Regions from separate parts of the Streptomyces sp. NPDC058751 genome, predicted to be linked through region 3. Evidence: riboswitches for the same ligand, from Rfam matches in the RefSeq annotation. Region 3 holds a riboswitch; each other region holds the start of a gene.
What was found. Region 3 has a riboswitch for thiamine pyrophosphate ahead of thiC (phosphomethylpyrimidine synthase ThiC). Riboswitches for the same ligand answer to the same signal wherever they lie in the genome.
Positions count from the first base shown of each region.

Region 1 (7,224 bases), on a different contig from region 3:
TCGGATCCGGCGATCGTCAGGACGCGGGGCGGGACGGTCATGGGGTGTTCCTCTCGGGTACGTCCCGGGCACGAAGGCCCGGGGACGGCGGAGCGACGGGTGGCCCTCAGGCGCGGCGGCGCAGCCGCAGCGGGGCGTAGAGGGCGAGGGCCACCAGGAACGCCACGTAGTACGAGAGGTCGGCGCCGTGCAGCGCGTCGGCCACCGGACCGACGTACAGGCTCGTGTCCATGAACGGCACGGCCGCGCCGAAGGCGGCGACGAAGGCGACCAGCGACGGCCATCCGGGGCGCGGACGGGACAGCTCGGCGGCGACGTCGAGCGGCGCGTCCCCGCGCTCCCGCCCCCGGGCGATCCAGTCGACCACGACGATCGCGACGAACCCGGGGATCCAGCAGCCCACGAACAGCAGCACGTTCTGGAAGCGCGCCGTGGTGTCGGCGGCGTGCATCCACAGCACCAGCGGGAAACCGAGCACGGCGGCCAGGGCGGCCGCCACCGGACGCGGTGTCCGCACGCCCAGGGTCTGCAGGGCCAGCGAACCGCTGTAGTCGTTCATCGCGTTGCTGCACACCGAGGCGAGCGCCACGGCCAGCAGCCCGAACGCGCCCGCGGCACCGCCGCCCAGCAGCGAGTCCACGCCCGCCGCCGTCTGGTCGGTCAGCACCGCCGCGCCCCACAGTCCGAGGACCTGGACGGCGACGAAGGACGTGACGAGCCCGAGCAGGGTGCACCAGAACATCCGCGGGCGGGAGGTCGTACGCGGCAGGTAGCGGCTGAAGTCACCGGCGTACGGGGCCCAGGACAGCGAGAGGCTCAGCGCGATGGTGCTGGTGAGGACGAACGCGCCCGCGCGGTCGGCGCCGGCGGCGGACCCGTCGGTGACGGGGTGGACCCCGTCGAGCATCCGCCAGGCGATCACCGCGAACGCCACGGTGAGCACGAACGTCATGACGATCTGGAGACGGTGGACGGCTTCGTAGCCGAGGACGCCGAGCGCCCCCTGGGCGGCCATCACGACCAGGACGCCGAGCCAGAACGGCCAGCCGCACAGCCGCGCCAGCGCGTCTCCGCCGAACAGGCCGATCAACGCGTCCCAGGCGATGGAGGACAGCCACTGGAGCACCCCGGGAAGCAGCACCGCCCGGCCGAACGCGAGCCGCGCGAGCGGGAGTTGACCGGTGCCGGTGAGGCCGCCCCAGGTGCTGAGGTAGGCGGTGGGCAGGGCGCCGAGCACGGTCCCGAGGACGACGGCGGCCAGCGCGGTGGTGAAGTCCAGGCCGAGCGTGATCCCGATCGTGCCGGTGAACACGCCCGTCATCGTCAGGTTCGGGGCGAACCACACGGTGAACAGGCGTCCGGCACCGCCGTACCGGTTGCTCTCGGGGACCGGCTCGATGCCGTGCCCCTCGACGCGGAGGTCGCCGGGTGCGGCGGGCATCCGTCCGTCGAAGACGGCAGGCCGGCTGTCGGCGGGCAGCCCGCCGGGAACATGCGTCAACGGCATGGAAGACATCCCTCCGCCAGTACGAACTGGTTCAGGTTCGACGGGTGTGATCTCAGCCCTCGGCGGGGCACCCCGTGTCCGGTACGACGGACACACTAACCGCTCCCGAGGACGGAGCGGGAGGGGGTCCCGCCGACAGAACCCGAGCTCAGCTCCGGTGCGCGGCGCGGCCCCCGCCTCCGGGACGCGCTCCGGACGGCCCGGGGGCGCTCCGGCGTACGGCGTGAAACCCGACCCGGAACGCGCGCCGGACCGTTCGGGAACCGCCCGGGGTCCCGAACCCGGGGTTCTCCGCCCGCGCCACCCCGGGCCCGCTCATCCGGACCGGCGCGCGCCCGCGCGCACTCCGGTTCATTCGAACGGCGCGGGCGGGCCGGTTCGCAGCGCGGCGCGTGCCGCCCCTCGGTACTGTCGGAAGCGATCGCCGCCCGCTCTCTGTTCCCGGGTTCCCGGACCCCGGTGGCCGGGCGGAAGGAGGCAGGGTGCCGTGACCGTGATCTCCCTGAAGACCGCGCAGGTGCGGGAAGGTCTCGCCCTCCCGTACGCCGAAGCGGGCTACCCCAGCGGTACGCCCGTCGTCTTCGTGCACGGTCTGGCCGACTCCTGGTGGTCCTTCGAACCCCTCCTGAGGCGCCTTCCGGCGTCCCTGCACGGATACGCGCCCACGCAGCGCGGACACGGCGACGCGGGCCGGCCGGCCGAGGGCTACGCCCCCGACGACTTCGCCGCCGACCTGGTGGCCTTCCTGGACGCGGTCGACATCCCGCGGGCCGTCCTGGTCGGGGCGTCCAGCGGGGGCGTGGCGGCCCGGATCGTCGCCGGGAGCCACCCCGACCGCATCGCGGGTCTGGTCCTGCTCGGCGTCCCCGGCACCCTCGCGGACAAACCGGCGGTGACCCGGATGGTGAGGGCCATGGAGGAACTGGCCGACCCCGTGCCCCGCGCGTTCGTCGAGGGCTTCCTGGCCGACACGGTGAACCGCCCGATCGCCCGGGGCTTCATCGAGACCATGGTGGAGGAGAACCTGAAACTTCCCGCGCACGTCTGGAAGGACACCGCCCGCGGTCTCCTCGACACCGATCTCCGCGTGACCCTCGCGGGCATCCTGGTGCCCACTCTCGTCATCTGGGGTGAACAGGACGAGTTCCTGCCCCGCGACGACCAGCGGACCATCCTGGACGCCGTCCACGGAGCCGACTTCCTCGCCTATCCGGCGACCGGCCACTCGGTCCACTGGGAACAGCCCGAACGCGTCGTCGCCGACCTCGCCGCGTTCGTCACGCGGATCGAGCACCCCGGCACGCGGTACGGCGGCGTCTGACCCACCCGGCGGGCGCACGGCGGCTCCTCGGCCCCGGGGCCGCGGTCACTGACGCGATCCGTACCGCCGCCGCCCGCCGACGTGTCCATGCATGGCATGCTCATGCTCCCCACAGGAAGGGAACACGTGCCATGAGACCGAGCCGACGCTCCCTGCTCGCCGCCACCGCCGTACTGGGATCCGTTGTCGCCGTCCCCGCCCCGGCCGCCGGCGCGGCCGAACTCCCGGCCCCCGGCGCCTATTACGTCCAGAGCGCCGTCACAGGACTGAACGCCGCCGACAGCGCGGGCGCGATCGTCCAGCACAACCCCAAGGGCGACGAGGACCACCAGCGGTGGACCCTGCGCCGAAGCGGCTCCTCCTTCGTGCTCGAAAGCGCCGACTCCGCGGGCAGTTGCCTGGGCCGCTCGGGCGACCAGGCCCGGACCGTGGCCTGTACGAGTGCCGATGCCGCCTGGGAGGCGACGCCTGGCGGTTCCGAACAGTACGCGCTCAAAGCCCCTGGAACGAACAGGTACTTGACCCTCACCGACAAATCCGCGGGCTCCAACTACCCGGCCCAGGTGGCGATCGGCTCACCCGGCGCCCTCGCCTCCTGGTTCCTCATCCCGGTCGAGCCCGCGACCCGGCCGATGCCGTCCCAGGGCCAACGCACCCTGGACCAGGTCACGTTCCTCACCACCCACAACGCCTACGCGAACGGCGTGGACGGCGGCTTCGCCCCGCCCTTCGTCAACTTCTTCCCGAATCAGAACCGCGGCATCAACCAGCAACTCGCCGACGGTGTACGAGGGTTCATGCTGGACCTGCACCAGACGCCCGACGGCGCGATCCTCTGCCACAACAGCTGCACCCTCGTCAGCAAGCCGGTCGCGCTCTGGGTCGACCTCCAGCGCATGACCGACTTCCTCAAGCAGCACCCCGACCAGTTCGTCACCGTGTTCCTGGAGGACTACGTCGACCCGGCCGTCCTGCGCGCCGAACTCGCCCGCGTGAACGGCCTGTCCGACGTCCTCTACCGTCCCGACCGGACCGGCGTGCGCGAGAACGGCTGGCCGAGGCTCGCCGACCTGACCGCCGCCGGACACCGCCTGCTCATCTTCACCGACCACGGCCGCTCGTCCGACGAGGCCGCCGGACTGACCCGGGACAGCTTCGGCGTCATGTACCAGCGCGAGTGGACCGTCGAGAACTACTGGTCCATGGGCTCGGGCATCGGCTCCTCCGACTGGTCCTGCTACAGCCGCTGGTACGGCGCGGACACGAACGTGCCGCTCACGCGCACCGAGCCGGGTTTCCGTCCCCTCTTCGTCATGAACCACTTCCGCGACGCCGCCATCTCCGGGACCGCCGGCACGGACAACACCAAACTCGCCGACCGGGCCCGCCGCTTCTGCCAGCCGGCCGCCCGCAAGAAGCCCAACTACCTCGCCGTCGACCGCTACGACCTGGGCGACCCCGCGTCCGCGGTGAACACGCTGAACACGTACGTGTATCCGTAGCCCGACGGTGTCCAGGGACTTCCCCCCGGGCGTCGAACGACGGCGCCGCGCCTACCGGGCCGCCCCCTCGCGCCAGGCTCCGTAGGCCCGCTCGATCTCGCCGAGGTACTGAGTCAGGTGGAAGCGGACCTCCTCGACGACCCCGTGGTCGAGGTCCGGGTACGACAGACCTGACCAGACGACCGTCTCGCCCTGGAGCTGCACGGTGACGGTGAGCCCGTCCCGGGCGGGCCCGGGCGGGCCGCGGTCCGCCACCCGCACCTCACGGGGCGCGTCCGTCGGGTAGAGCGGTCCGCCCGGGCGGAGGAGCCGCCGGGGGTGCAGGCCGAGCGCGCTGCTGTCGCTGCGCGTCACGAGGTCGAGCCCGTCGACGAAGAGGTAGGTGTGCACGTCGGCGCACACCGGCGGTCCCGGACACGTGCTGATCAGCAGGGTGCTCACCGCGCCGCCCCGACGACCGGTCCCCCCGGCCCGAATCCCACCCGGGGCCCTACGCGGCACCGGCCTCATCCGACGTCATGAACCGATCATAGCGACCGCACGACACCGCCCCGGAAGCCGACGGAGGCGACTTTCTGTCCACGCGGTCCCCTGCTCTCGTACACTCCGCGGGATGAAGCGGGCGCGTTCAGCCGGAGTCGTCGTTCTCGCGCTCCTGCTGAGTGCTTGCGGCGCGGAGTTCACTCCGCTGTTCGTCGAGAGCGGGAGTTCCGGTCCGGTGATCGGCTGGCGCGAGTGTCCTGGCGCGAAGTACGACGGCATCACCGAGGTCGGCCTGTACCGGTGGGACCGCGACGGCACCGCCGACGATCCGGGCGAACTGCTGTGGCACATCGAGGCTTCCGACGGGGTCCCGCTCCACCGCGTACGCCTCGGAAGCGCCCCGCGGGGTTTCACGACACGGCTCCCGCTGACCGTCGATTTGGACCCCGCGTCCACGTACGCGCTGCGCGCCAACATGACCTCGGACGATCTCGTCTCGGGCTTCCTCGTGTTCAGGCCGCGCCAGCTCACTGCCGGGCGCGTCGTCTTCAGCGACGGCGACGAGGAATCACGAGGGTCGTACGAGGACCGGGACGACGAGGAGTTCGGCTGCTTCGCCCGCTGAAGGCGGACCTGGCGGCCCACCGCACCCTTCGGGTCCTCGAACCGGCCGGGACCACCGCGCCGACCCGCACCACGATTTCGACAGGTGTCCCCGTCGAAATGTCACGAAGCTGTCCGAAGACTGCTCCCGCTCGGTGCGATCGGGGTGCGGTACCGCTCCCATGAGGCACGATCACCGGGACATTCCGAATCCCGGGGGACCTCTCATGGCTCGCACAGCTCGCTCACGCCGTACCACCGCCGCACTCGCCGCCCTGTCCATCGGCGTCCTGGCCCTGACCGCATGCAACGGCGACGCCGAGGGCGACGTGGCCGCCCCGGGCAAGCACGCGAGCCCTTCCGCCACGGACAAGGGCGCGGACAAGGGCGAAGCCACCGACGTGCCCTCGTCGGCCGCCCCGGGTGACGGCGGTGGCAGCGGGAAGTCCTCCGCCACCCCCGGCACCCCGTCGTCGGCACCGACGTCCGGCTCCGACGACGACCAGGACGGAGGCGTCGGCATGTGCGAGACGACCGACCTCACCTACAAGGTCACCGTCGCCTCCAGGCCGGTCAACCACGCCCTGCTGACCGCGAGCAACAAGGGCGGCGACGCCTGTCTGCTGCCGGCGAACGACCTGGTGATCACGATTCCGGGGCTCGACGGCGCCGCCGAGCACATGGGACCCGAGGGCAAGGACTGGATCCTGAAGCCCGGCGAGAGCGCGTACGCCGGGATCCTGTTCGCGCGCGCCGACACCGCGGGCGGCAAGAGCGCCGACAAGGTGGAGGTGGCGCTCACCGCTTCCGAGAGCCCGTCGACCGTTCCGGTCGCCGGTGGCCCCATCACGGTCAACGACAGCCAGGTCACCAGCTTCTTCGGCACCGCCGAGGACGCGCTGACCTACTGATTCCCCGCACGGCCGCGTCCGCCGCCTCCTCGCCGTACCCACCTTGCTTTCGGGTAGGGCGCCCGGTCCTTCAGGGCCGGGGTGAATGCCCGCTCCCGCGGAGCGGGCAGGTGAAGCCGAATCGCCGCCAGGGCGGTTCGGCGTCTTGGTAGAGACGGCGGCGAGGCCGGCCTCGAGCGGGTGCGGCAACTCGGAGTCGAGGTGGTCGCTTGACGGTGGCCAGCTGGCTGGTGGTCGGTTGGGTTGGTGGCCGGGGTGGTCACTCGCACGGGTGATGTCGGTCGATGGTGTGGGCGGCCGGGGAACGCGTTGGCTAGGTTCGCGGTCATGGCACGGTTTCGGATGTACCCGACGGGCGAGCAGGCGGGCGTCATGCTCGGCCACTGCGCGCACGCCCGGTACGTCTGGAACCTGGCCGTCGAGCAGCACGCGCACTGGTACCGGGGCCGCAGGGCGGCTCCCGGTTTTGCCGAGCAGTGCCGTCAGCTCACCGAGGCCCGGCGCGACAACGCATGGCTGGCCTCGGGCAACGCGGATGTGCAGCAGCAGGCCCTGAAGGACTTCGCCAAAGCCAAGAACGCCCGCTTCACCTCCGGGTTCGGTGAGCCGACCTGGCGCAGGAAGCACGTGCACGAGGGCTTCCGGGTGATCGGCACCGATCGCGTCGGGGAGTTCGAGGCGGACGGCTCACCGAAGCTGAACGCCAGGGGCAGGCAGGTGATGGGCCGGTCGGTCGTGGTGCAGAAACTCAACCGCAGGTGGGCGCGGGTGAAGGTGCCCGGCTGCGGCTGGGTCCGCTTCCGGCTCAGCCGCAACGGCAAAGGTTCCCGGCTGCCGCAGGCGAAGACGTTCCGTGTCACCTTCCGTAACGGACAGTGGCACATCGCCTTCGCCGTC
Region 1 is NZ_JBHYPZ010000016.1:145,741-152,964, forward strand. It holds gene thiD (bifunctional hydroxymethylpyrimidine kinase/phosphomethylpyrimidine kinase) at 1-41, opposite strand, end outside; gene ACFW6B_RS17290 (purine-cytosine permease family protein) at 107-1,507, opposite strand; TPP riboswitch at 1,499-1,592, opposite strand; gene ACFW6B_RS17295 (alpha/beta fold hydrolase) at 1,995-2,828, shown strand; gene ACFW6B_RS17300 (phospholipase) at 2,960-4,330, shown strand; gene ACFW6B_RS17305 (hypothetical protein) at 4,382-4,771, opposite strand; gene ACFW6B_RS17310 (hypothetical protein) at 4,944-5,438, shown strand; gene ACFW6B_RS17315 (DUF4232 domain-containing protein) at 5,644-6,327, shown strand; gene ACFW6B_RS17320 (RNA-guided endonuclease InsQ/TnpB family protein) at 6,655-7,224, shown strand, end outside.
Region 1: it holds a riboswitch for thiamine pyrophosphate, as region 3 does, so the genes downstream of both, ACFW6B_RS17290 (purine-cytosine permease family protein) here and thiC (phosphomethylpyrimidine synthase ThiC) in region 3, are expected to answer to the same signal.

Region 2 (7,224 bases), on a different contig from region 3:
TGACGTCGCCGCGCTGCACGGTGGCCGCGGTGACCTCGACATTGCCGACCAACGCACCGCCGGGAGCCCATGTGCTCATCGCTCCGCCTCCGGGGGAGGGGTTCGGTCGGCTGTTGGGTGGCACGGGCAGTCGCACGCTTCGTAGATCAGGGGAAGGTCGGTCGGGGTCGAGGCCAGGGAGGGATCCGTGCAGGCGGGGTGTGTGCCGATGCGGCAGGCGGTCGAGCGGTAGGGAGCGGCCGGGGCGTCCGCGATGCGGAGGTGTCGGCGAGACGGCCTTGAGGACATCGAGGGCATCAGTGGATCCCCGCGAGGGCCGGCCATGCATGGATCGGCAGATGGGGAGCCACGACCACCGGGCGCGTCCGGACGCGCTTCTCCCAGGCCAGCAAGTACGGGCGGACGAGTGCGACGTCATCGGTCGCGAGCGAGTGACGGTGGTCCTCGTCGGTGGAGGCCCGATTCAGGATGACCGTCATCGCGTCAGCGGACGCCGAGAAAGCGGAAGCGGTCGACGGGTGGACGGCCGTTAAGCCGCGGCGGTGCCTGCCCTTGGACGAGTGCGACGAGTGCCGCGCTCTGGTGAGGGCGACGGCTCGGCGGATACGGTTGAGCACGCTGTTCAGCTCCTATCGCTGATAGCTCGGTCCCCCGACATCGCCCGTCGTGGGGACCGTTCTGCGTACGACCGCCCAGAGGGTGCGGCCGTTCAAGCTGGGGGCGAGGAGTCCGAACCGATCGGCCTCGGCCACCACGTCCAGGACCTCCCGCCATGACTCCGCGGAGAGCCCGTCCGGCACCTCCGCTTCGACCGACGTGTGACGGTGGTGTTCCTCCACTCGCGTGGGAAGCCCGAGGGCGGACAGCCGTGCGGCGATGGCCGCCGCGCTAACTTCCGAAGCGGGCACAGGGCAGCCTCCGTCACCGGCGATCACTTTCAGTGAAGCTAGTTAACTAGATTAGGGCTAGTGGACTAGATTTTCCATATGCCTGAGCAGCCGCCCTACCTCCGCATCGCCGACGAACTCCGGCGCCGGATCGCGGAGCACGTATGGGAGCCGGGTGACCGTCTGCCCTCTCGCGCCCAGATCGGCCAGGAGTGCGGCGTGGGCGAGAACGTGGTGCGCCGGGCGCAGGAGTTGCTGATCTCCCAGGGGTTGCTGGAGGGGCGCGCCGGGTCGGGTACGTACGTCGCCGAACCCCGGCAGCGGGTGCGAGTGGTGCGGTCGGCGGCGCGGGAGCGGCGCGACGGGTCGCCGTTCCGGGCCGACATGCGGGACATCGGCAGGGCGGGGGACTGGGAGAGCCGGACCGACGCCAAGGTGCCGGCGCCCGCCGACATCGCTGCGCGGCTCGGAATCGGCGAGGGTGAGCTGTGTGTCCGGACGACGTATGAGTTCCTGGCCGACGGCAGGCCGGTGCAGCTGTCGACGAGCTGGGAGCCGTACGACCTCACCGCAGGCTCTCTTGTCATCCTCCCCGAGGGAGGCCCGCATGCCGGAGCCGGTGTCGTGAACCGCATGGCCGCGATCGGGGTCACCGTCAGCCACGCCGTGGAGCAGCCGGAACCGCGGACGGCGACCGCCGAGGAGGCGTCGCTGCTCGGCATCCAGAAGGCCGCGCTGGTCACGCACATCCGGCGGACGTACTACAGCGACGACGGACGGCCCGTCGAGACGGCGGACATCGTGGTTCCCGTTGCTCACTGCGAGATCGTCTACGAGATTCCGATCAGTCGTTGATCGTCAGTGAATCGGGGGCGGTCGTGGGTGTTGATGCCCCGCGTCCGTCCCTGACTCTTCCCTGCCCTCGTTCGTGGCTGGTCAGGGGTCCCGTCCAAGATCATTCCTGGGCCGTCCCTGGGCCGTGCGAGGTCGACAGAAGCTGACAGAGACCGCTCAGGGGTGACCGCCCCAACCCCGCTCTGGCCTGGGGACCCGCAGATGATCTGCCACACTGAAGGTGTTATGCCTGCACCCGGAGAACTCACCTTTGTCGCGCCGCGCGGAGCCAAGAAGCCGCCGCGGCACCTCGCCGATCTCACGCCCGCCGAGCGCAAGGAGGCGGTCGCCGCGATCGGTGAGAAGCCGTTCCGCGCCAAGCAGCTCTCGCAGCACTACTTCGCCCGGTACGCGCACGACCCCGCCGAGTGGACGGACATCCCGGCCGCCTCGCGCGGCAAGCTCCAGGAGGCGCTGCTTCCCGAGCTGATGACGGTCGTACGGCACCTGTCGACCGACCAGGACACCACCCGCAAGACCCTGTGGCGGCTCTTCGACGGCACGCTCGTCGAGTCCGTGCTGATGCGCTACCCGGACCGGGTGACCATGTGCATCAGCTCGCAGGCGGGCTGCGGGATGAACTGCCCGTTCTGCGCCACCGGACAGGCCGGCCTCGACCGGAACCTGTCGACCGGCGAGATCGTGCACCAGATCGTCGACGGCATGCGGGCGCTGCGTGACGGCGAGATCCCCGGTGGTCCGGCGCGGCTCAGCAACATCGTCTTCATGGGGATGGGCGAGCCGCTCGCCAACTACAAGCGGGTGGTCGGAGCGATCCGGGCCCTGACCGACCCCGAGCCGGACGGCCTCGGCCTCTCCCAGCGCGGGATCACGGTGTCGACGGTCGGGCTGGTCCCCGCCATCAACCGGTTCGCGGACGAGGGCTTCAAGTGCCGGCTCGCGATCTCCCTGCACGCCCCGGACGACGAGCTGCGCGACACCCTCGTCCCCGTGAACACGCGGTGGAAGGTGCGCGAGGTGCTGGACGCCGGCTGGGGGTACGCGGACAGGTCCGGGCGGCGTCTGTCCATCGAGTACGCGCTGATCCGCGACATCAACGACCAGGCGTGGCGTGGTGACCGGCTCGGGCGGATGCTCAAGGGCAAGCCCGTGCACGTCAACCTCATCCCGCTGAACCCGACCCCGGGCTCGAAGTGGACCGCGTCGCGGCCCGAGGACGAGAAGGCGTTCGTCGAGGCGATCGCGGCCCACGGCGTCACGGTCACCGTCCGGGACACCCGGGGCCAGGAGATCGACGGAGCGTGTGGTCAGCTCGCCGCGACCGAGCGGTAGTCTGAAGCGAGCCGGTCCGTCCCGTCACCGCCGCAGTCCGGCGTTGTCACGGGCCGGCACTCACCGTCCGACATCTTCATATTCCGACAGGGGAGCGCCACAGCGCTGAGAGTGCGGGACAGACCGCAGACCCTCTGAACCTTGCCCAGGTCATTCTGGGTAGGAAGTTCGGTCGCCACTCAAGCTGTTGCGCCCTGCCCGGGAACCGTCAGAGGTCCCGGGCAGGGCCGCGTCTCTTCCTGGTCACCCAGGAGGAATCAGTGATCACCACCACCAGCAGGGGCAGACGACTCGCGGTCACGGCCGTCGGGCTCGGTCTCGTCGCGCTGCCCGCGCTGTCCGCGTGCGGCTCGTCCGACACCGCCGGCTCCGGCGACCCGAAGACGGTCACGCTCGTCAGCCACGACTCGTGGCTCGTGTCGAAGAACGTGCTCGCGGACTTCGAGAAGCGGTCCGGCTACAAGGTCCGCGTCCTCAAGGACGGCGACGCCGGGCAGGCCGTGAACAAGGCCGTCCTGACCAAGGACAACCCCCAGGGCGACGTCTTCTTCGGCGTCGACAACACCCTGCTCTCCCGCGCGCTCGACAACGGTCTCTTCCAGCCGTACGAGGCCAAGGGCGCCGACCAGGTCCTGCCGGAGTACCGGGCCGACCAGGACAAGCACCGGGTCACGCCCGTCGACACGGGCGACATCTGCGTCAACTACGACAAGGCCTGGTTCAGCAAGCACAAGATCGCGCCGCCGAAGTCCTTCGACGACCTGGTCAAGCCCGCCTACAAGAACCTCCTCGTCACCGAGAACGCCGCCACCTCCTCGCCCGGCCTCGGCTTCCTGCTCGGGTCCGCCGCGCACTACGGCGACGAGAACTGGCAGGGCTACTGGAAGAAGCTCAAGGCCAACGGGGTCAAGGTCGTCGACGGCTGGGAGCAGGCGTACAACGAGGAGTTCTCGGGGTCCGCGGGCGGCAAGAAGGCCAAGGCCGACAGGCCGCTCGTCGTCTCGTACGCCTCCTCGCCGCCCGCCGAGGTCATCTACGGCGACCCGAAGCCGACGACGGCCCCGACCGGCGTCGCGGACGGCACCTGCTTCCGGCAGGTGGAGTACGCGGGTCTGCTCAGCAACGCCGGGAACGCCAAGGGCGGCAAGGCCTTCCTGGACTTCCTGCTCACCGAGGAGTTCCAGGAGGACATGCCGCTCAACATGTTCGTCTACCCGGTGCGCGAGGGCGCGCGGGTGCCGGCCGAGTTCACGCAGTACGGTCCGCAGGCCGAGGATCCCGAGACCCTGGCGCCCGCGAAGATCGCCGCCGACCGTGATCAGTGGGTCAAGTCGTGGACCTCGCTCGTACTGAAGTAGCCGAAGGGCCGGTGAAGGCCGGCGGGCCGGAGAGGACCGGCGGACCCGGCGGGCGCGAGCGCGCCGGCCGGGCTCCGCACCGGCCCCGCGGGCGGAACGCGGCGCGGTTCGCCCTGATGGCGCTGCCCGTCGCGTTCTTCGCGGTGTTCTTCGCCTGGCCCGTCGCCGCGATCGTCTCGCGCGGGCTCCACGGGGACGGCGGCTGGCAGCTCGGCCGGATCTGGGAGGTCGCGACCAGGTCCGACATCCGGCACGTGCTGTGGTTCACCACCTGGCAGGCGCTCGCCTCGACGGCGCTCACGCTGCTGGTCGCGCTCCCCGGCGCGTACGTCTTCGCCCGCTTCGACTTCCGGGGCAAACAGATCCTGCGGGCCGTGATGACGGTGCCCTTCGTGCTGCCGACCGTGGTCGTCGGCACGGCGTTCCTCGCGCTGGTCGGCCGGGGCGGGCTGCTCGACGAGCTGTGGGGCCTGCGCCTGGACACCACCGTGTGGGCGATCCTGCTCGCGCACGTCTTCTTCAACTACGCCGTCGTCGTACGGACCGTCGGCGGTCTCTGGTCGCAGCTCGACCCGCGCCAGGAGGAGGCCGCGCGCATGCTCGGGGCCTCGCGCCCCGCGGCCTGGCGCAGGGTGACGCTGCCCGCGCTCGGGCCCGCCGTGGCCGCCGCCGCCCTCATGGTCTTCCTCTTCACCTTCACCTCGTTCGGCGCGGTGCAGATCCTCGGCGGCCCCACCTTCTCGACCCTGGAGGTCGAGATCTACCGGCAGACCTCCGAGATCTTCGACCTCACGACGGCGGCGGTGCTCACGATCGTCCAGTTCACGGCCGTCGGCGCGATCCTCGCCGTGCACGCGGCGACCGTACGCCGACGGGAGACCACCCTGCGTCTGGTGGCCCCGGAAACCACCGCGCGCCGACCGCGCGGCGCCGGACAGTGGTCGCTCCTCGCCGGTGTGCTGGTGAGCATCGCGGTCCTGCTCGTGCTGCCGCTCGCGGTCCTCGTCCAGCGGTCCCTCGACGCCCCGGGACTCGGCTACTACCGGGCCCTGGCCGACGGCGACAGCGGTGTCTTCCTCGTCGCCCCGATCGAGGCCGTCGGCAACTCCCTGGAGTACGCGCTCGCCGCCACCGCCATCGCCGTGCTGATCGGCGGCCTGGCCGCCGCCGCCCTCACCCGGCGGGCCGGCCGGCTGATGCGCGGCTTCGACGCGCTGCTGATGCTGCCGCTCGGCGTCTCCGCGGTGACCGTGGGCTTCGGGTTCCTGATCGCCCTGGACGAGCCGCCGCTCGACCTGCGCGCGAGCTGGATCCTGGTGCCGCTGGCGCAGGCGCTGGTCGGCGTCCCCTTCGTCGTACGGACCATGCTGCCCGTGCTACGCGCGGTGGACGGGCGGCTGCGGGAGGCCGCGGCCGTCCTCGGGGCCTCCCCGTGGCGGGTGTGGCGCGAGGTCGACCTGCCGATGGTGCGGCGGGCCCTGCTGATCGCGGCAGGCTTCGCCTTCGCCGTCTCCCTCGGGGAGTTCGGGGCGACCGTCTTCATCGCCCGGCCCGACAACCCGACGCTGCCGGTCGCCGTGGCCCGGCTGCTCGGACGCGCGGGGGAGCTCAACTACGGCCAGGCGATGGCCCTTTCGACCATCCTGATGGTGGTGTGCGCGGTGTCGCTGCTGCTGTTGGAGCGGGTGCGGACCGACCGGACCGGAGAGTTCTAGATGCTGCTGAGCCTTGAGGGCGCGACCGTACGCTTCGGCGGGCGGGCCGTGCTCGACGCCGTCGACCTCGACGTCGCCGAACACGAGATCGTCTGCGTGCTCGGACCGAGCGGCAGCGGAAAGTCCACCCTGCTGCGGACGGTGGCCGGACTCCAGCCGCTGGACGCGGGCCGGGTCGTGCTGGACGGACGGGACCAGGCGAGCGTTCCCGCGCACAAGCGGGGCGTCGGCCTGATGTTCCAGGACCACCAGCTGTTCCCGCAGCGGGACGTCGGCGGCAACGTGGCCTTCGGGCTGCGGATGCACGGCACGTCGAAGAGCGGACAGGCCGCACGGGTGGGGGAGTTGCTCGACCTCGTCGGTCTGCCCGGAGCCCGTGACCGCGCCGTCGCCTCGCTCTCCGGCGGTGAGCAGCAGCGCGTGGCGCTGGCCCGGGCCCTGGCGCCCAGCCCCCGGCTGCTGATGCTCGACGAACCGCTCGGCCAGCTCGACCGCTCGCTGCGCGAACGGCTCGTCGTCGAACTCCGCGAGCTCTTCGGCGCCTTGGGCACGACCGTGCTCGCCGTCACGCACGACCAGGGGGAGGCCTTCGCGCTCGCCGACCGGGTCGTGGTGATGCGCGAGGGGCGGATCGCCCAGTCCGGTACGCCGCTGGAGGTCTGGCAGCGTCCCGCGGACGCCTTCGTGGCCCGCTTCCTCGGCTTCGACAACGTGGTCGGGGCGACGGTGGGCGCGAGCGCCGCCGACACCCCCTGGGGCAGGGTCCCGGTGCCCGACGGCGCCGCCCGGGGACCCGGAACGCTCCTCGTGCGGCCCGCCGGCGTACGGCTCGTGGCCGCGGCGGACGGGCTGCGCTGCACGGTCGCCGCACGCACCTTCCGGGGCACGCACGTGGCCGTACGGCTTCAGCCGGAGGGGGCGCCGGGGCTGGAGGCGGCGTGCGCGCTGCGGGACGCGCCGGAGCCCGGGGACGTGGTCGGGGTGGAGTTCGACGCGGCCGAGGTCGTCGTCCTCGGGGCGTGATCCCCGCGAAGGACCGGCACGGCGCGAGGGCCGGGCGGGGTGTCCGGACGGACG
Region 2 is NZ_JBHYPZ010000003.1:97,933-105,156, reverse strand. It holds gene ACFW6B_RS04180 (hypothetical protein) at 1-79, opposite strand, end outside; gene ACFW6B_RS04175 (hypothetical protein) at 297-479, opposite strand; gene ACFW6B_RS04170 (hypothetical protein) at 630-908, opposite strand; gene ACFW6B_RS04165 (GntR family transcriptional regulator) at 987-1,742, shown strand; gene rlmN (23S rRNA (adenine(2503)-C(2))-methyltransferase RlmN) at 1,968-3,074, shown strand; TPP riboswitch at 3,153-3,258, shown strand; gene ACFW6B_RS04155 (thiamine ABC transporter substrate binding subunit) at 3,335-4,432, shown strand; gene ACFW6B_RS04150 (ABC transporter permease) at 4,408-6,147, shown strand; gene ACFW6B_RS04145 (ABC transporter ATP-binding protein) at 6,148-7,170, shown strand.
Region 2: it holds a riboswitch for thiamine pyrophosphate, as region 3 does, so the genes downstream of both, ACFW6B_RS04155 (thiamine ABC transporter substrate binding subunit) here and thiC (phosphomethylpyrimidine synthase ThiC) in region 3, are expected to answer to the same signal.

Region 3 (7,224 bases):
CGCCGGGGCCGGAGCGGTCGCCGTCGTCGCGGTGCTCGCCCCCGTCCTCGCCGGGACGGCCGCGGTGATCTTCCTGCTCGTGGGTTACGTCCTGCGGATGCTCGACCCTGAGCCGACCATCGCCAGAACCCTTCTGACCACCGGATGGGTCTTCGGCGCGGTCACGGCGGCCGCCATCCTGGTCGCCGCGGCCGGACTGCTGCTGACCGCCCTGCGCAACAGCTCCTCCTCCCTCCGGGCCGAAGCGGGCGACGAACTGACCGGACAGGTCACCCGGGCCAAGGAAGCCTGGCGTGACGCCCTGCTGGAGCGCGGCATCATGCCGTTCCTCCGGGAAGCCCTCGCGGACCCGGGCTCGGCGGCACTGGGCCGCCCCGCACCGGCCCCCAGCCGCATACCCCACCTCGGGTACGGCCGACCGGGGTTCAGCAGCCCCGAGGGCGGACCTGCGGCGGGCCCGCGCCCGAGCTTCTCCAGCCCGGACTTCACCAGCCCGGACTTCGGAGGGCCTGAACACCAGCCCGAGTGACCCGGCCGGCCGACGGCCGGGTCGTGGCGGGACGGGGCCCGCGCGGCCGCGCGGGCCCGTACACCGTGCCACTGCGCCCTTTCCCGCTGCCGTGAACACCTCCCCGTACGGCCGCGGCAGGGACCCGGTCTCCTCGGGCTGCCCGGCCGGGGCCGGGCCGTGGTCCGGCTGGCTGTCCGGGCTGTGGTCCGGCTGCCGGTTTCGGGGTGCCTCAGATGATGCCCAACCGCCGCGCCTCCCTCGTCCACGACGGGAACTCGGACAACAGCCGGTCGTAGAGCTCCGGATCCGGTACGTCGCTGATGTCGTCGACCGCGAAGAAACCCACGTTGTCGACGCGTCGGCCCGGCAGGGTGTCGAACCGCTCCAGGACGCCGTAGTTGGAGCGCCCCAGCCCGACGAACTGCCAGAAGACCGGTTCGTCCACCGCCTCCCGCAGCTCCTTCTCGATCTCCTTGTTGCGGTAGACGCCGCCGTCGGAGAAGAAGAGCACCAGCGTGGGATCGGCGGCCGGGTGCTCACGGACGAACGCCCGCACCTCGGCGATCACCTTCTGTTCCTCGTTCTGGATGCCGACGGCCCGCATGTCCACCTGTCCCGGCAGCAGACCCTTCTTCGGCTTCTTCCGCCGGAACAGGGTCAGTTCACCGACCCGGACATGGCGCTCCAGCCACTCCGGAAGATCGCCCAGGGCGAGATCGGGCAGCCGGGCCGGGTTCGACGCGAAGGTCCACGCCTGCATCTCCCCGTCGTCGTCCAGCTGGGCCGCCACCGCCGCCATCCGCTCCACCACGTCGACCACGACGCCCTTGGAGTACAGGAGCGACATGGAGCCGGAAGCGTCCAGGACCAGGATGACGCGGGCCCTGACGTCCACGGCCCCGTGCTTGCGCAGGCTGACCGCCACCTGCTCCTTGCGCAGGGAGAGCCGCTTGCGCATGTCCACGGGCAGCCGCTCCTCGCCCTTGACGAGCCGGGGAGCCGATCCTGGGGCGGGTGCCGGGGGTGTCTGGGTTGCCTGGGGAACGGGCGGCGCGGTCGGGGGTGCCGGAGGCGCGGCGACCGGTGGGGCTGTCGGTGCCGGCGGGGCGGCCCCGGTGCCCGCGCTCCTCGCGTCGGTGCTCCCGGAGGCGCCCGGGTCCTCGTCCACGCTGATCCCGAAGTCGGTGGCCAGACCCGCGAGTCCGGAGGCGTATCCCTGGCCCACCGCGCGGAACTTCCACTGCCCGCCCCTCAGGTACAGCTCACCTCCGATGAACGCCGTCTCCGTCGTCGCCTCCATCGCGAAGAACGCCAGCTCCTGCCCGGTTTCGGCGTCGAACAGCCGCAGCCTCAGACCCGACAGCTCACCGAAGGTGCCCCCGTCGGCGGAGGCGCCCAGAACGACCCGCTGGATCTCCGGCTCCAGGGAACGCAGATCCACCTCGACGGTGTCCGTCGTGCCCTCGCCCTCCCGTCGCTTGCCCGTGTGACGGACGGCCCCGGAGGCGTGACCGGGCTGGTTGTAGAAGACGAAGTCACCGTCGTCACGCACCCGCCCGTCCGCGCGGAGCAGCAGGGCCGAGGCGTCGGCGTCCGGCGCGCCGGGGCCGGCGGACCAGCCGAGTACGACCCGCACCCGCTGCGCGGCGACGGGAAGGTTGGCACCCTTGCTCATCGATGTCGCTGTCATGCGCCCAGTCTCCCTGGAGAAGCCGTCGGTGGATCCGACCTGTACACCTGCCCGTGGAAGGAGCCGGCCGCGTCCGTCGCGGCCCGTACGAACTCGCGCAGCCGCTCGGTGGTGTCGCCCTTCCTCCACACCAGTCCCCGTTCGATCGGCTGCGCGTCGTGAAGGGGTATGTAGGCGATGTCGGGCCGGGGGTAGTACTGCCGGGAGTGTTCCCCGACAGGAAGGACGCCACGGCCCATGGCGACCAGGGTCAGCATCTCGGAGAACGACCCTCCGGCCGGCCCCTTCGGAACGGGCCTGCCCGAGGGGGTGTGGTCCGGTGTGCGGTCCCGTTTGAAGGCTGCCGAGGTCACCTGGGGGTACTGGACCACGGGGTGTTCCGCGAGCACCTCGAGGGACAGCCGTTCCTCGCGGGCCAGCGGATGACCGGCCGCGACGGCCAGTACCCGTCCCTCCCGCAGCAGGGCGGGGCCGCAGGACATTCCGTCGAAGGGGAACGAGGCGAGCAGCGCGTCGACCGAACCGTCCATCAGGCTCGCCCGGGAGTTGGAGAGCTGAACCTCCCGGACGTCGACCCGGCAGTCCGGGTGGCGCTCGCCGAACAGTCCGACCGCCCTGAGAAGCGCGGGTGCCGTCCACTCACCGAGGAAGGCGACCCGCAGTTCTCCGGTGACTCCCCGGCTGGCGTCGGCCGCCCTTCGCAGCGCGGCTTCCATCCCGGCGACCAGGGGCGTCAGATCGTCGGCGAGCTGCCGGCCGACCGGGGTGAGGCGGACGGATCTGCTGTTGCGTTCGAAGAGCCGGCCGCCGACGCGGCGCTCCAGCTTCTTGATCACCTGGCTGACCCGCCCGGTCGTGATCAGCAGCCGTTCTGCGGTCCGGCCGAAGTGCAGTTCCTCGGCCAGCGTCAGAAAGGTCTCGGTCTCCAGTCGCTCCAGCATGAATCCCCCGGCGTTAAATCTGGCTCAACGGTCGTACAGCGATCGTGCCTTGATGGCGTCCGTCCCGCGGCGGATCGTAGAAGACGTCCACCCGGCGGTGGGAAAAAGCCTGCGAGTCCCCCGGCCCGCCGAGTGCACAGCGCTTCCGCGCCCGGTTGCGCGCACCACGTCCATCCCGTCCATCACACCCTTTCCGAACGGGGACCCACATGACTTCCTCGGACATCACCGCCTACCTGGACGGGCTCGACGGCCCGCTGCGTGACATCGGCGAGAGGGTCGGACACGTCGTCGACTCCGCCCTCCCCGCCGACTCCGGCGCGCTGTGGCACGGCCATCCCACCTGGAGCCTCGGGGACAAGCCGGGCCGGACCCCGGTCTGCCTGCTCAAGGCCTACACGTCCTACGTCACCTTCGGCCTCTGGCGCGGCCAGGACGTGGCCGATCCGTCAGGTCGGCTGGTCGCCGGAGCCCGCCGGATGGCCTCGGTGAAGCTCAGCCGTGCCGACGAGGTGGACCCCACCCTGTTCAGCGCGTGGCTCCGCCACGCCGTCGCCCTGGAGACGACATGACCACTCTGCGCGTGAAGGCCTTCGACCACCTGGTCCTCAATGTCGAGGACGTCGAACGGTCCCTGGACTTCTACACCGGACTCCTCGGCCTGGAACCCGTACGCGTCTCCGAATGGCGGCGCGGTCAGGCGCCGTTCCCGTCGGTGAGGGTCACCGCGGAGACCATCATCGACCTGATCGCCCATGCCCGCGGCGGGTCCAACGTCGACCACATCTGTCTCACCGTGGAACCGCTGGACTGGGACCAGGTCATCGCGTCGGGCTCCTTCACCGTGCTCGAGGGTCCCGTGGAACGCTTCGGCGCGCGGGGCACCGCCACCTCGGTCTACGTCCAGGACCCGGACGGCAACACCGTCGAACTGCGCTGGTACCCGCAGGACGTCACGCCATGACCCTGCCGAGGGCCGCGGTCCGGGGGCCGCCCCGGACCGCGCCCTCATGCGGTGGCTCAGTCGGCCAGCGGCAGATACACGCGGTTGCCCGCCTCGGCGAACTCCCGGGACTTCTGGAGCATGCCCTCCGAGATCTCCGCGGCGGAGGCGCCGTCGGCCACTTCCCCGCCGAACCGCTCGTTGATGTCCTGGCTGATCTTCATCGAGCAGAACTTCGGCCCGCACATGGAACAGAAGTGGGCCGTCTTGGCGGGCTCGGCCGGCAATGTCTGGTCGTGGAACTCCCGCGCCGTGTCCGGGTCGAGGGCCAGGTTGAACTGGTCCTCCCACCGGAACTCGAAGCGGGCGTCGGAGAGCGCGTCATCCCATTCCTGCGCACCTGGGTGCCCCTTGGCGAGGTCGGCTGCGTGGGCGGCGATCTTGTAGGTGATGACGCCGGTCTTGACGTCGTCACGATCGGGCAGGCCCAAGTGCTCCTTGGGCGTGACATAGCAGAGCATCGCCGTGCCCCACCAGGCGATCATCGCGGCACCGATGCCGGAAGTGATGTGGTCGTACGCCGGCGCGACGTCCGTCGTCAGCGGGCCGAGGGTATAGAACGGAGCTTCATCACAGATCTCCTGCTGAAGGTCGATGTTCTCCTTGATCTTGTGCATCGGGACGTGTCCCGGGCCTTCGATCATCGTCTGTACCTGAAAACGCTTCGCGACCTTGTTGAGTTCCCCGAGCGTCCTCAACTCGGCGAACTGCGCCGCGTCGTTGGCGTCCGCGATGGAGCCCGGCCGCAGCCCGTCGCCGAGCGAGTAGGTGACGTCGTACGCGGCGAGGATCTCGCAGAGTTCCTCGAAGTTCTCGTACAGGAACGACTCCTTGTGGTGCGCGAGGCACCAGGCGGCCATGATCGAGCCGCCGCGCGAGACGATGCCGGTCTTGCGGTTCGCGGTGAGCGGCACATACGCCAGGCGCACGCCCGCGTGGACCGTCATGTAGTCCACGCCCTGCTCGGCCTGCTCGATGACGGTGTCCTTGTAGATCTCCCAGGTCAGCTCCTCGGCACGGCCGTCGACCTTCTCCAGCGCCTGGTACAGCGGCACGGTGCCGATGGGTACGGGGGAGTTGCGCAGCACCCATTCCCGGGTGGTGTGGATGTTGCGGCCGGTGGACAGGTCCATGACCGTGTCAGCGCCCCAGCGGGTCGCCCAGGTCATCTTCTCGACCTCCTCCTCGATGGAGGACGTCACCGCGGAATTGCCGATGTTGGCGTTGACCTTCACCAGGAACCGCTTGCCGATGATCATCGGCTCGATCTCGGGATGGTTGACGTTCGCGGGCAGCACCGCCCGGCCCGCGGCGATCTCCTCCCGTACGACCTCGGGGTCGACGTTCTCGCGGACCGCCACGAACTCCATCTCGGGCGTGATCTCACCGCGCCTCGCGTAGGCGAGCTGGGTGACCGCCTGCCCGGACCGTCCCCGGCGCGGCTGACGCGGCCGGCCGGGGAAGACGGCGTCGAGATTGCGCAGCCCTCCCCGCGGGGACGTGTGCTTGATCCCGTCGTCCTCGGGACGGATGGGACGGCCCGCGTACTCCTCGGTGTCTCCACGGGCGATGATCCAGCCCTCACGCAGGGGGGCCAGCCCTCTGCGCACATCGGTGTCGACAGTCGGATCGGTGTACGGACCGGAGGTGTCGTACAGCGTCACGGACTGCCCGTTGGTGAGGTGCACCTGGCGGACCGGCACCCGCAGGTCGGGACGTGTACCCCCGACGTATGCCTTGTGCCAGCCGATGGACTGCTCGCCCTGCCCGCTCGGGGACGACGGAGAAACCCCGTCCGCCCGGCTGGAGACAGGCGTGCGTACATCCTTGTCGGTCATGAGACCTCTACTCCCTACGCCGGCATTACCCGGTAACAGGTTCAGCGGTCGACGCAGCGGCTTCCGATCGCCGATGTTTCATGTGAAACATCGCGAAGACGGAGGTCAGCGTCCTCTCAGCCCGGTGCTCCGAGCTCCCGCGTGTACAAAAGCGCCTCCACGCTAGCGTCATGTCTGGCGCGGTGAACAGAGGGCGCCTTGACGCACTTGCGATGATCGAGCGGTGACGACGACCCGGCAGCACCCGTTCCCCCCGTCCGAGCCACCACGCCGTCCCGGCTCCGACGGCGGCCGCGGGCATGGCTCCGGTATCAGCCACGAGCACGAGCACAGGCATGGACACGGCCCTGGAAGTGATCATCACGGTTCGGGAGACGGGTCGGGGCCGGATCCCCGTCGTGGGCACGACGAGCCGGTGAGCGCCGGGCACGGGCATTCCCACAGCCACGGTCCCGCCGCACCGGTCTCCAAGCATCTGCGCAAGGTCATCGCCGCGGTACTGATCCCCTTCGCGGTCGCGGTCGTGGCGGGTCTCGTGGTCCTGTGGCCCGGCGGCGCGCCGGGCCACGAGCGCACCGGTGTCGGCTTCGACCGACAGACCCAGCAGGCGACGGTCACCAGGATCGAGCTGGTGGACTGCAAGTCCGTGAACGCCGCTCCGGGAGCCTCGACGGGCGGCGCCACCGCCACCGGGGGTTCCTCCGCCCAGCGACAGACGGCGAAGGATTGCAAGAAGGCGACCGTCCGGATCGACACCGGGAAGGACGAGGGCCGCACGTTCACCGAGATCGTCCAGCCCGATCAGTCACGGCAGTTGGAGCAGGGCCAGAAGGTCGTTGTCGCGTACGAGCCGTCCGCTCCCAAGGAGCTCCAGTACTCGGTGACGGACGCGAACCGGAAGCTGCCTCTGGCACTGCTCGCCGTGATCTTCGCGGTGGTCGTCGTGGTGATCGGCAGGATGCGCGGCATCATGGCGCTGGTCGCCCTGGCCATCAGCTTCGTGATCCTGAACTTCTTCATCCTGCCCGCGATCCTGCAGGGCTCGAATCCTCTGCTCGTGGCCGTCGTCGGGTCCAGCGCGATCATGCTGATCGCGCTCTACATGTGTCATGGCCTGTCGGCCCGCACCTCCGTGGCGGTGGTCGGCACCCTGCTCTCCCTGGTGCTGATCGGTCTCCTCGGCTCGTTCTTCATCGACTGGGCCGTGCTGACCGGCAACACCGACGACAACACCGGTCTGA
Region 3 is NZ_JBHYPZ010000011.1:93,904-101,127, forward strand. It holds gene ACFW6B_RS13180 (hypothetical protein) at 1-529, shown strand, start outside; gene ACFW6B_RS13185 (VWA domain-containing protein) at 741-2,201, opposite strand; gene ACFW6B_RS13190 (LysR family transcriptional regulator) at 2,198-3,142, opposite strand; gene ACFW6B_RS13195 (DUF1801 domain-containing protein) at 3,352-3,714, shown strand; gene ACFW6B_RS13200 (VOC family protein) at 3,711-4,106, shown strand; gene thiC (phosphomethylpyrimidine synthase ThiC) at 4,163-5,983, opposite strand; TPP riboswitch at 5,978-6,134, opposite strand; gene ACFW6B_RS13210 (YibE/F family protein) at 6,207-7,224, shown strand, end outside.

Region 4 (7,224 bases), on a different contig from region 3:
ACGACCACTCCCAGGGCGCCGATCTCCCGGCCGCGCCGCAGCGAGTGCCGCAGCGACTCCACCGACTTCTCGACCGTCGCCTCGGTGTGCGAGCCGAAGTTGATCAGATATGGGGCGTGGACGTACGCGGGGATCGATCCGGCGGCGCACGCGGCGCGGAAGTCCTCGTCCTGCCGGGGGTTCCCGGCGGGCGTCGCCCAGCCGCGCGGGTTGGCGACGAAGACCTGGACGGCCTCGGCCGCGAGGTCACGGGCGTAGGCCAGACCGACGGAGGCGAGGCCGCCGGCCACGGGGACGTGGCCGCCGACGGGGTTGCGGAGCTGCTTGCTGGTCACACCCGCAAGGGTGTCACGCGCCGCGGGGCACCCGTCCCCGGGTGGGCCCGTCACCCGCCCCCGGACGGCCCGTGCGTCCCCGCCGTCCGTCGGCGGACCGGCTCAGCGGATCTGGATGGTGATCGTCGAGCCCTTGGGAGCCGTGTCGCCGCCCTTCACGGACTGCTTCTTGACCGTGTCCCCGAAGAACCCGAGAATCCCGCGGTCCTCGTCGACCTCGAACCCGGCGGCCTCGAGCGTCTCGGTGGCGTCGTCCACGTTGTCGCCCACGACGTCCGGGACCTCGACCATCTCGGGGCCCTTGGAGAGCGTCAGCGTCACCGTGTCGCCCGTGGCGGCCTCACGGCCCGCGCGCGGCGTCTGCTGGGCGACCTGGCCCTTGTCGAACTCCGATTCGACCTGTTCCGCGGCGATCTTCACCTTCAGGCCCGCGTCCTCCAGTTCCGCGGTGGCGTCCTCGACCGACGAACCGGTCACGTCGGGCAGTTCCACCGGGGCGCCCTTGCTCACCACGATCGCGATCGCCGAACCCGAGTGCCGCGCGGTACCCGCGGCCGGATCGGTGCCGATCACGAAGCCCTTGGTCACGTCCTGGCTGAACTCGCGGGTGACCATGCCCGGGGCGAGGCCGTCGCCCTTGAGCACCTCCCGCGCCTTGAACAGGGCGAGGCCCTTCAGGTCCGGCACCTTCACCGTCCGGGGGCCGTCGGAGAGGGTCAGCGTCACGGAGCCGTTGTCGCGGATGCGCTGGCCGACACCGGGGTCGGTGCTGATGACCGTGCCCCGCTTCACCGTGTCGCTGTAGGCGTGCTCGACCCGCTTGACGTCGAGCCCGGCGCCCTTGAGCTGGTTCCTGGCCTGCTGCTCCGTCTTCGCCAGGACGGGCGGGACCTTGGTGAACTGGCCCGAGTTGATGTACCAGACACCGGCGCCGAGGCCGAGCACCAGCACGATCGCCGCGACGACCAGCAGCGTCCCGCGTCTCCGCGGCCTCGTGTCCGCGGCCTGCTGCGGGACCGGCGAGGTGGTGAACGGGCTGCTCTGCTCGAACCGGCTGGTCCGGTCGACGGAGTTGTCGTCCTCGTTGACGGGCAGCAGACGGGGGACGGACAGCGACCGGGGGATCACGCTCGTACGGTCGTCGGCGTTGTCGTGGCTCACCGACAGGGCGCCCGGCGGGATCGCGTCCAGCTGCTCGGCGGTGAGACCGGCCCGCGCTTCGAGGACCTGGCCGAGCAGGGCCACCGCGTCGGCCGGGCGGAGCTCGGGATCGCGGGCCGTGGCCGCGGTGACCAGCTCGTCCAGCGGGTGCGCCAGGCCGGGCACGACGGCCGACGGCGGCGGCACGTCCTCGTGGAGGTGCCGGTAGAGCACCTGGGCGGGGGAGTCCGCGGTGTGCGGCTTGGCGCCGGTGAGCATCTCGTAGAGGACGACACCGCAGGCGTAGACGTCGACCCGGGTGTCGGAGGTGTTGTGCTCGATCTGCTCCGGGGCGAGGTACGACACGGTGCCGAGGACGGTGCCCGTCGTGCTGGTCACCGTGTCCACGGCACGGACGAGACCGAAGTCCGCGACCTTGACCCGGCCGTCGTCCCCTATCAGGACGTTCTCCGGCTTCATGTCACGGTGCACGAACCCGGCGCGGTGGGCCGCGCCGAGCGCGGCGAGTACCGGCTCCAGGATGTCGAGCGCGGCCCGTGGCTGCAGGGCGCCGCGCTCGCGCAGCACGTCGCGCAGGGTGCACCCGGCGATGTACTCCATGGCCAGATAGACGTACGACCCGTCCGCCCCCTGGTCGAAGACCTGCACCACGTTCGGGTGCGCCAGCCGGGCCACCGACTTGGCCTCGCGGATGAACCGCTCGACGAACGAGGCGTCGGCGGCCAGCGCCGGGTGCATCACCTTGAGCGCGAGCACGCGGTCGAGGCGGGTGTCCAGGGCCCTGTAGACCGTGGCCATCCCGCCGACCGCGATCCGTGCCTCGACGCGATAACGGCCGTCGAGCACGTGTCCGACAAGCGGGTCCTGAAGGGTCGTATCCACGCAGGTGAGTCTACGAGCCGCCACCGTCACGGCGCCCCGTTCGGCCGATACGGGGGCCCGACTGCAGCCGAGCTGTGACGCGCGCCGCACGTGCGAAGTCCTGTTCGTCGCACGAATGTCTGATCATGCCCCGTCTGTCACCGCAAGGCCACAACACGACAACCACCCCGCCGGACCGGCCGGAAACCGACGCCGGGCGGCCCGGAGTGCGCAGGACGGGGCGGAAGACGGCGGAACGCGGGGTGGACCGCCCGCCGGGACGCGGGGCCGTCCGGCCGTCAGAACGCGGGGCGTTCGGGGTCCAGCGCGGCCCTGCCCTCCACGGGGGAGGACGCCGTGGCGAAGTGCCGCCGCGGGATGCGCCCCGCCCGCCGGGCCAGGCGCCCCGCCTCCACCGCGTGCCGCATGGCCTCCGCCATCAGGACGGGCTCCTGGGCCCGCGTCACCGCCGAGGCCAGCATCACCCCCGCGCACCCCAGCTCCATCGCGAGCGCCGCGTCCGAGGCCGTGCCCGCTCCCGCGTCCAGGATCACCGGCACGCGCGCGTGCTCGACGATCAGCTCGAAGTTGTGCGGGTTGCGGATCCCGAGCCCGGAACCGATCGGCGAGCCGAGCGGCATGATCGCCGCACAGCCGGTGTCCTCCAGCTTCCGCGCCAGCACCGGGTCGTCGTTCGTGTACGGCAGCACGGTGAAGCCGTCGTCGACCAGCGTCTCCGCCGCGTCCAGCAGCTCGATCGGATCGGGCAGCAGCGTGCGCTCGTCGGCGATGACCTCCAGCTTGACCAGATCGGTGCCCAGCGCCTCGCGCGCCAGACGGGCCGTCAGCACGGCCTCGCCCGCGGTGTGGCAGCCGGCCGTGTTCGGCAGGACGCGGATGCCCAGCCGCGTGAGCACCGACAGGACCGAGCCGTGCACGGACGGGTCCACGCGCCGCATCGCGACCGTCGTCAGCTCCGTGCCGGACGCCACCAGGGAGCGTTCCAGCACGTCGAGGCTGGGCGCGCCGCCCGTCCCCATGATCAGCCGCGACGTGTAGGCCGTACCGCCGAGGACGAAGGGGTCGTCTGCCATGGGTCAGCCTCCTTGGACGGCGGTGAGGACTTCGACGCGGTCACCCTCGGCGAGCGGGGTGGACGGCCACTCGGCGCGCGGGACGACGGTCTCGTTCAGGGCGGCGGCCACCCCCGACGACGAGGGGGTGAGGGTCGCGACGAGCGTGCCGAGAGCGGTTCCCGCGGCGATCCGCCGCCGCTCCCCGTTGACGACGACGTTCATACGGGCGTCTCCATCGCGGGCGTCTCCATGAGGGCCGTGGCGCCGAAGCGCAGGGGGGTGAAGGGCCGGGCTTCGGCGGGGAGACCGCCGGTGGTCAGCACGTGGGCCATCACGTCACCGGTCACCGGCGTCAGGAGCACGCCGTTGCGGTGGTGCCCGGTGGCCAGCAGCAGTCCGTCGAGGGCGCTCGGGCCGAGCAGCGGGGCGTTGTCCGGCGAGGCGGGGCGCAGGCCCGCGCGGGTCTCGGTGAGCGGCAGTTCGGTGATCCCGGGGATCAGCTCGTGGGCGTCGCGCAGCAGTTCGTACACGCCGCCCGCCGTCACGGTGGTGTCCCAGCCCAGCTCCTCGCTGGTCGCGCCCACCACGAGCTCGCCGTTCTCGCGCGGCACCAGGTAGACCTGGCTGCCGCGCACCACCGCCCGCACGGTGCGTTCCAGGAAGGGCGCGAGGTGCCGCGGGACGGTCAGCCGCAGCACCTGCCCCTTGACCGGGCGCACCGGCGGCACGACGTCGTCGGGGACGCCCGCCAGGCGCCCGCTGAGGCTGCCCCCGGCGAGCACCACCCGGCCCGCTCCGAGCTCGGTGCCGTCCGTGGTGACGACCCCGGCGGCCCGCTCCCGTACGACGCTCAGACGCTCCGCCCAGGTCCGGTGCGTCACGACCCCGGCCCGCTCGCACGCGGTGACCAGCGCGGCGGCGAGGCACCGCGGGTCGATCTGGTGGTCGCCGTCCACCCGCAGACCCCCGCGCACGCCGGGCGCGAGCATCGGCTCCAGACGGCGGCACTCACGGCCGCTCAGCCACTCCGACTCCAGCCCCGAACGCACCTGGAGCGCGTGCAGTTCCCGCAGATGGGCGCGGTCGTCGGCGTCCAGCGCGACGGCCAGCGTGCCGCTGCGGCGGTAACCGAGGTCCTGGCCGGTGGCCTCGGTGAGCTCGGCGGCGAAGTCCGGATAGCGGCGCGCCGAGGCGAGGTTGAGGCCCAGCAGGGTCTCCTCGCCGAAGTGCAGCTCGGTGACGGCGGCCAGCATCCCGGCCGCGACCTGCGCGGCCCCGCCGCCCGGCTCGGGGTCCACGAGCGCGGTGGTGAACCCGCGCTGCGCGGCCCGCCAGGCCGTCACCAGACCGATGATCCCGCCCCCGACGACGAGGACGTCCGAAGAACGTGAAGACGGCATGGGCGTCCAGCCCCTCCCTTCGCCGGCATGACCCGGATCAGGTTCGTACGGTCGGAGGCCGCCCAGCCTCCCTCTCAGCCCGGTGCGCCCGGGCTCCCGCGAGTGCTTTACGTTGGCCACCCTAGCCCGCCCCCGTCCGTCTCGGTAAGGGAGTCTCCGCTCATGGCACGACCGCTCGACGGCCTCGTCCTCGTCCCCGTCGCCGACCAGGCGCCGGGCCAGGTGGGCACCGGCACCCGGTTCGCGTACCACGAGGAGGACGGCGTGGTCTGGGCCGACTACGCGGGCGGCGACGTCGTCCGCGGACACCTCGTGGGCACCCGGGAGGGCGACCGCGTCGACTTCCGGTACGTGCAGCTCGGGCGCGACGGGACCACCGCCTCGGGCCACTGCGTGTCCCTCGTCGTGGAACTGCCCGACGGCCGCGTGCGGCTGGAGGAGACCTGGACGTGGGAGTCGCGTCCGGGATCGGGGACGAGCGTGGTGGAGGAACCGCGCGGGAGCCGTCGTGTGGAAGAGGTCACCGAGCACGTCCACTGACTGACGGATCGTCACGTGTCTATGGTGATCAGGTGAGCGATCAGACGCAGTCACAGTCCCCGTCGCAGAGGTCCCCGGTACGGCGGGTCGTCGTGGTGGGCGCGGGCATGGCCGGGGTGCAGACCGCGGTCGCCCTGCGCGAACAGGGCTTCGCCGGCACCGTCACGCTGATCGGCGCGGAGCCGCACCAGCCCTACGACCGGCCGCCGCTGTCCAAGGCCGTCCTGCTCGGCAAGGCGGAGGGTTCCGCCTTCGACGTCGACTTCGAGGCCCTGGACATCGAGCTCAGGCTGGGCAGCGAGGCGCTCGGGGTGCGCCCCGGCGACCACGAACTGGACACGGACGCGGGAGCGGTCCCGTACGACGCCCTGGTCCTCGCCACCGGAGCCGAACCGATCCGGCTCCCCGGCGCCGAGGGCGTGCCCGGCGTGCATCTGCTGCGCACCCTGGACGACGCCGACCGGCTGCGCCCCGTCCTCGCCCGCCAGCACGACATCGTGGTGGTCGGGGCGGGCTGGATCGGCGCCGAGTTCGCCACGGCGGCGCGCGAGGCGGGCTGCGCGGTCACGGTCGTCGAGGCCGCCGACCGGCCGCTCGCCGGGGCGCTGCCCGCCGAGGTGGCCGCCCCCATGGCCGCCTGGTACGCGGACAGCGGGGCCTCGCTGCGCACCGGCGCGCGCGTGGAGCGCGTCGAGCCCGGCGCGGTGGTCCTGGACGACGGCTCCCGGGTGCCCGCGGGCGCCGTCGTGGTCGGGATCGGCGCGCGGCCCGCCACCGCCTGGACCGCAGGCTCCGGCATCGAACTCGGCGCCCACCGCGAGATCGTCGCCGACGACCACCTGCGCACCTCCCTGCCGGACGTCTACGCGGTCGGCGACTGCGCCTCCTTCCCGTCCGGACGCTACGGGGAGCGCCTCCTCGTCCACCACTGGGACAACGCCCTCCAGGGCCCGCGCACGGTCGCCCTGAACATCGTCGGCCAGACGCCCGCCGCCTACGACCCCGTGCCGTACTTCTGGTCCGAGCAGTTCGGCCGTTTCGTGCAGTACGTCGGCCACCACACGCCGGCCGACACCCTGGTGTGGCGCGGCGACCCCGCGGGCGCCTCCTGGTCGGTGTGCTGGCTGCGCGGGGCGCGGCTCGTCGCCCTCCTGGCGGTGGGCCGCCCGCGGGACCTCGCCCAGGGCCGCAGGCTGATCGAGGCGGGCGCCGCCATGGACCCGGAACTGCTCGCGGACCCGGCGAGGCCGCTGAAGGGAGCCACGGCCTGATCCGTCACCCCGGGTCGGACGCCCTCGGCTTCCGACTGTCGGTGCGGGATGGCACGCTTGTCCCGTGACCGAGATTGACGCAAAGATCGATGCTCTCGTCCCCGCCTGGCTCACCCTCCCCGACATCGCCGAACAGATCGGCGTCGAGGTGACACGCGTCCGGCAGCTGGTCAAGGAAGGCCAGCTGATCGCCGTACGCCGTGGTGAGAACCGCGCGCTGCACGTCCCCGCCGACTTCATCGACGTGGCCGAGCAGAAGGTCGTCAAGGGCCTGGCCGGCACCCTGACGCTCCTGAGGGACGACGGCTTCTCCGACGAAGAGGCCCTGGAGTGGCTCTTCACCCCCGACCCGACCCTGCCCGGCACCCCCGCGCAGGCTCTCAGCGAGAATCGCGGCACGGAGGTGAAGCGCCGCGCCCAGGCGCTCGCCGTCTGACCTGACAGAGACCGTCCGGCACGGGGAGAGCGGCGGCGGGACCGTCCCGGCCGCCGCGCTCCCCGCGCACCGACAACGGGGGACCACGCATGCCCGAGAACGCCGCCACGACCGCCCGGGACCGCCTCGCCGACGCCCGCGTCT
Region 4 is NZ_JBHYPZ010000029.1:79,714-86,937, forward strand. It holds gene ACFW6B_RS25660 (deoxyribonuclease IV) at 1-335, opposite strand, end outside; gene pknB (Stk1 family PASTA domain-containing Ser/Thr kinase) at 438-2,378, opposite strand; gene ACFW6B_RS25670 (thiazole synthase) at 2,657-3,451, opposite strand; gene thiS (sulfur carrier protein ThiS) at 3,455-3,655, opposite strand; gene thiO (glycine oxidase ThiO) at 3,652-4,833, opposite strand; TPP riboswitch at 4,831-4,943, opposite strand; gene ACFW6B_RS25685 (hypothetical protein) at 4,996-5,373, shown strand; gene ACFW6B_RS25690 (NAD(P)/FAD-dependent oxidoreductase) at 5,406-6,644, shown strand; gene ACFW6B_RS25695 (Rv2175c family DNA-binding protein) at 6,709-7,080, shown strand; gene thiE (thiamine phosphate synthase) at 7,170-7,224, shown strand, end outside.
Region 4: it holds a riboswitch for thiamine pyrophosphate, as region 3 does, so the genes downstream of both, thiO (glycine oxidase ThiO) here and thiC (phosphomethylpyrimidine synthase ThiC) in region 3, are expected to answer to the same signal.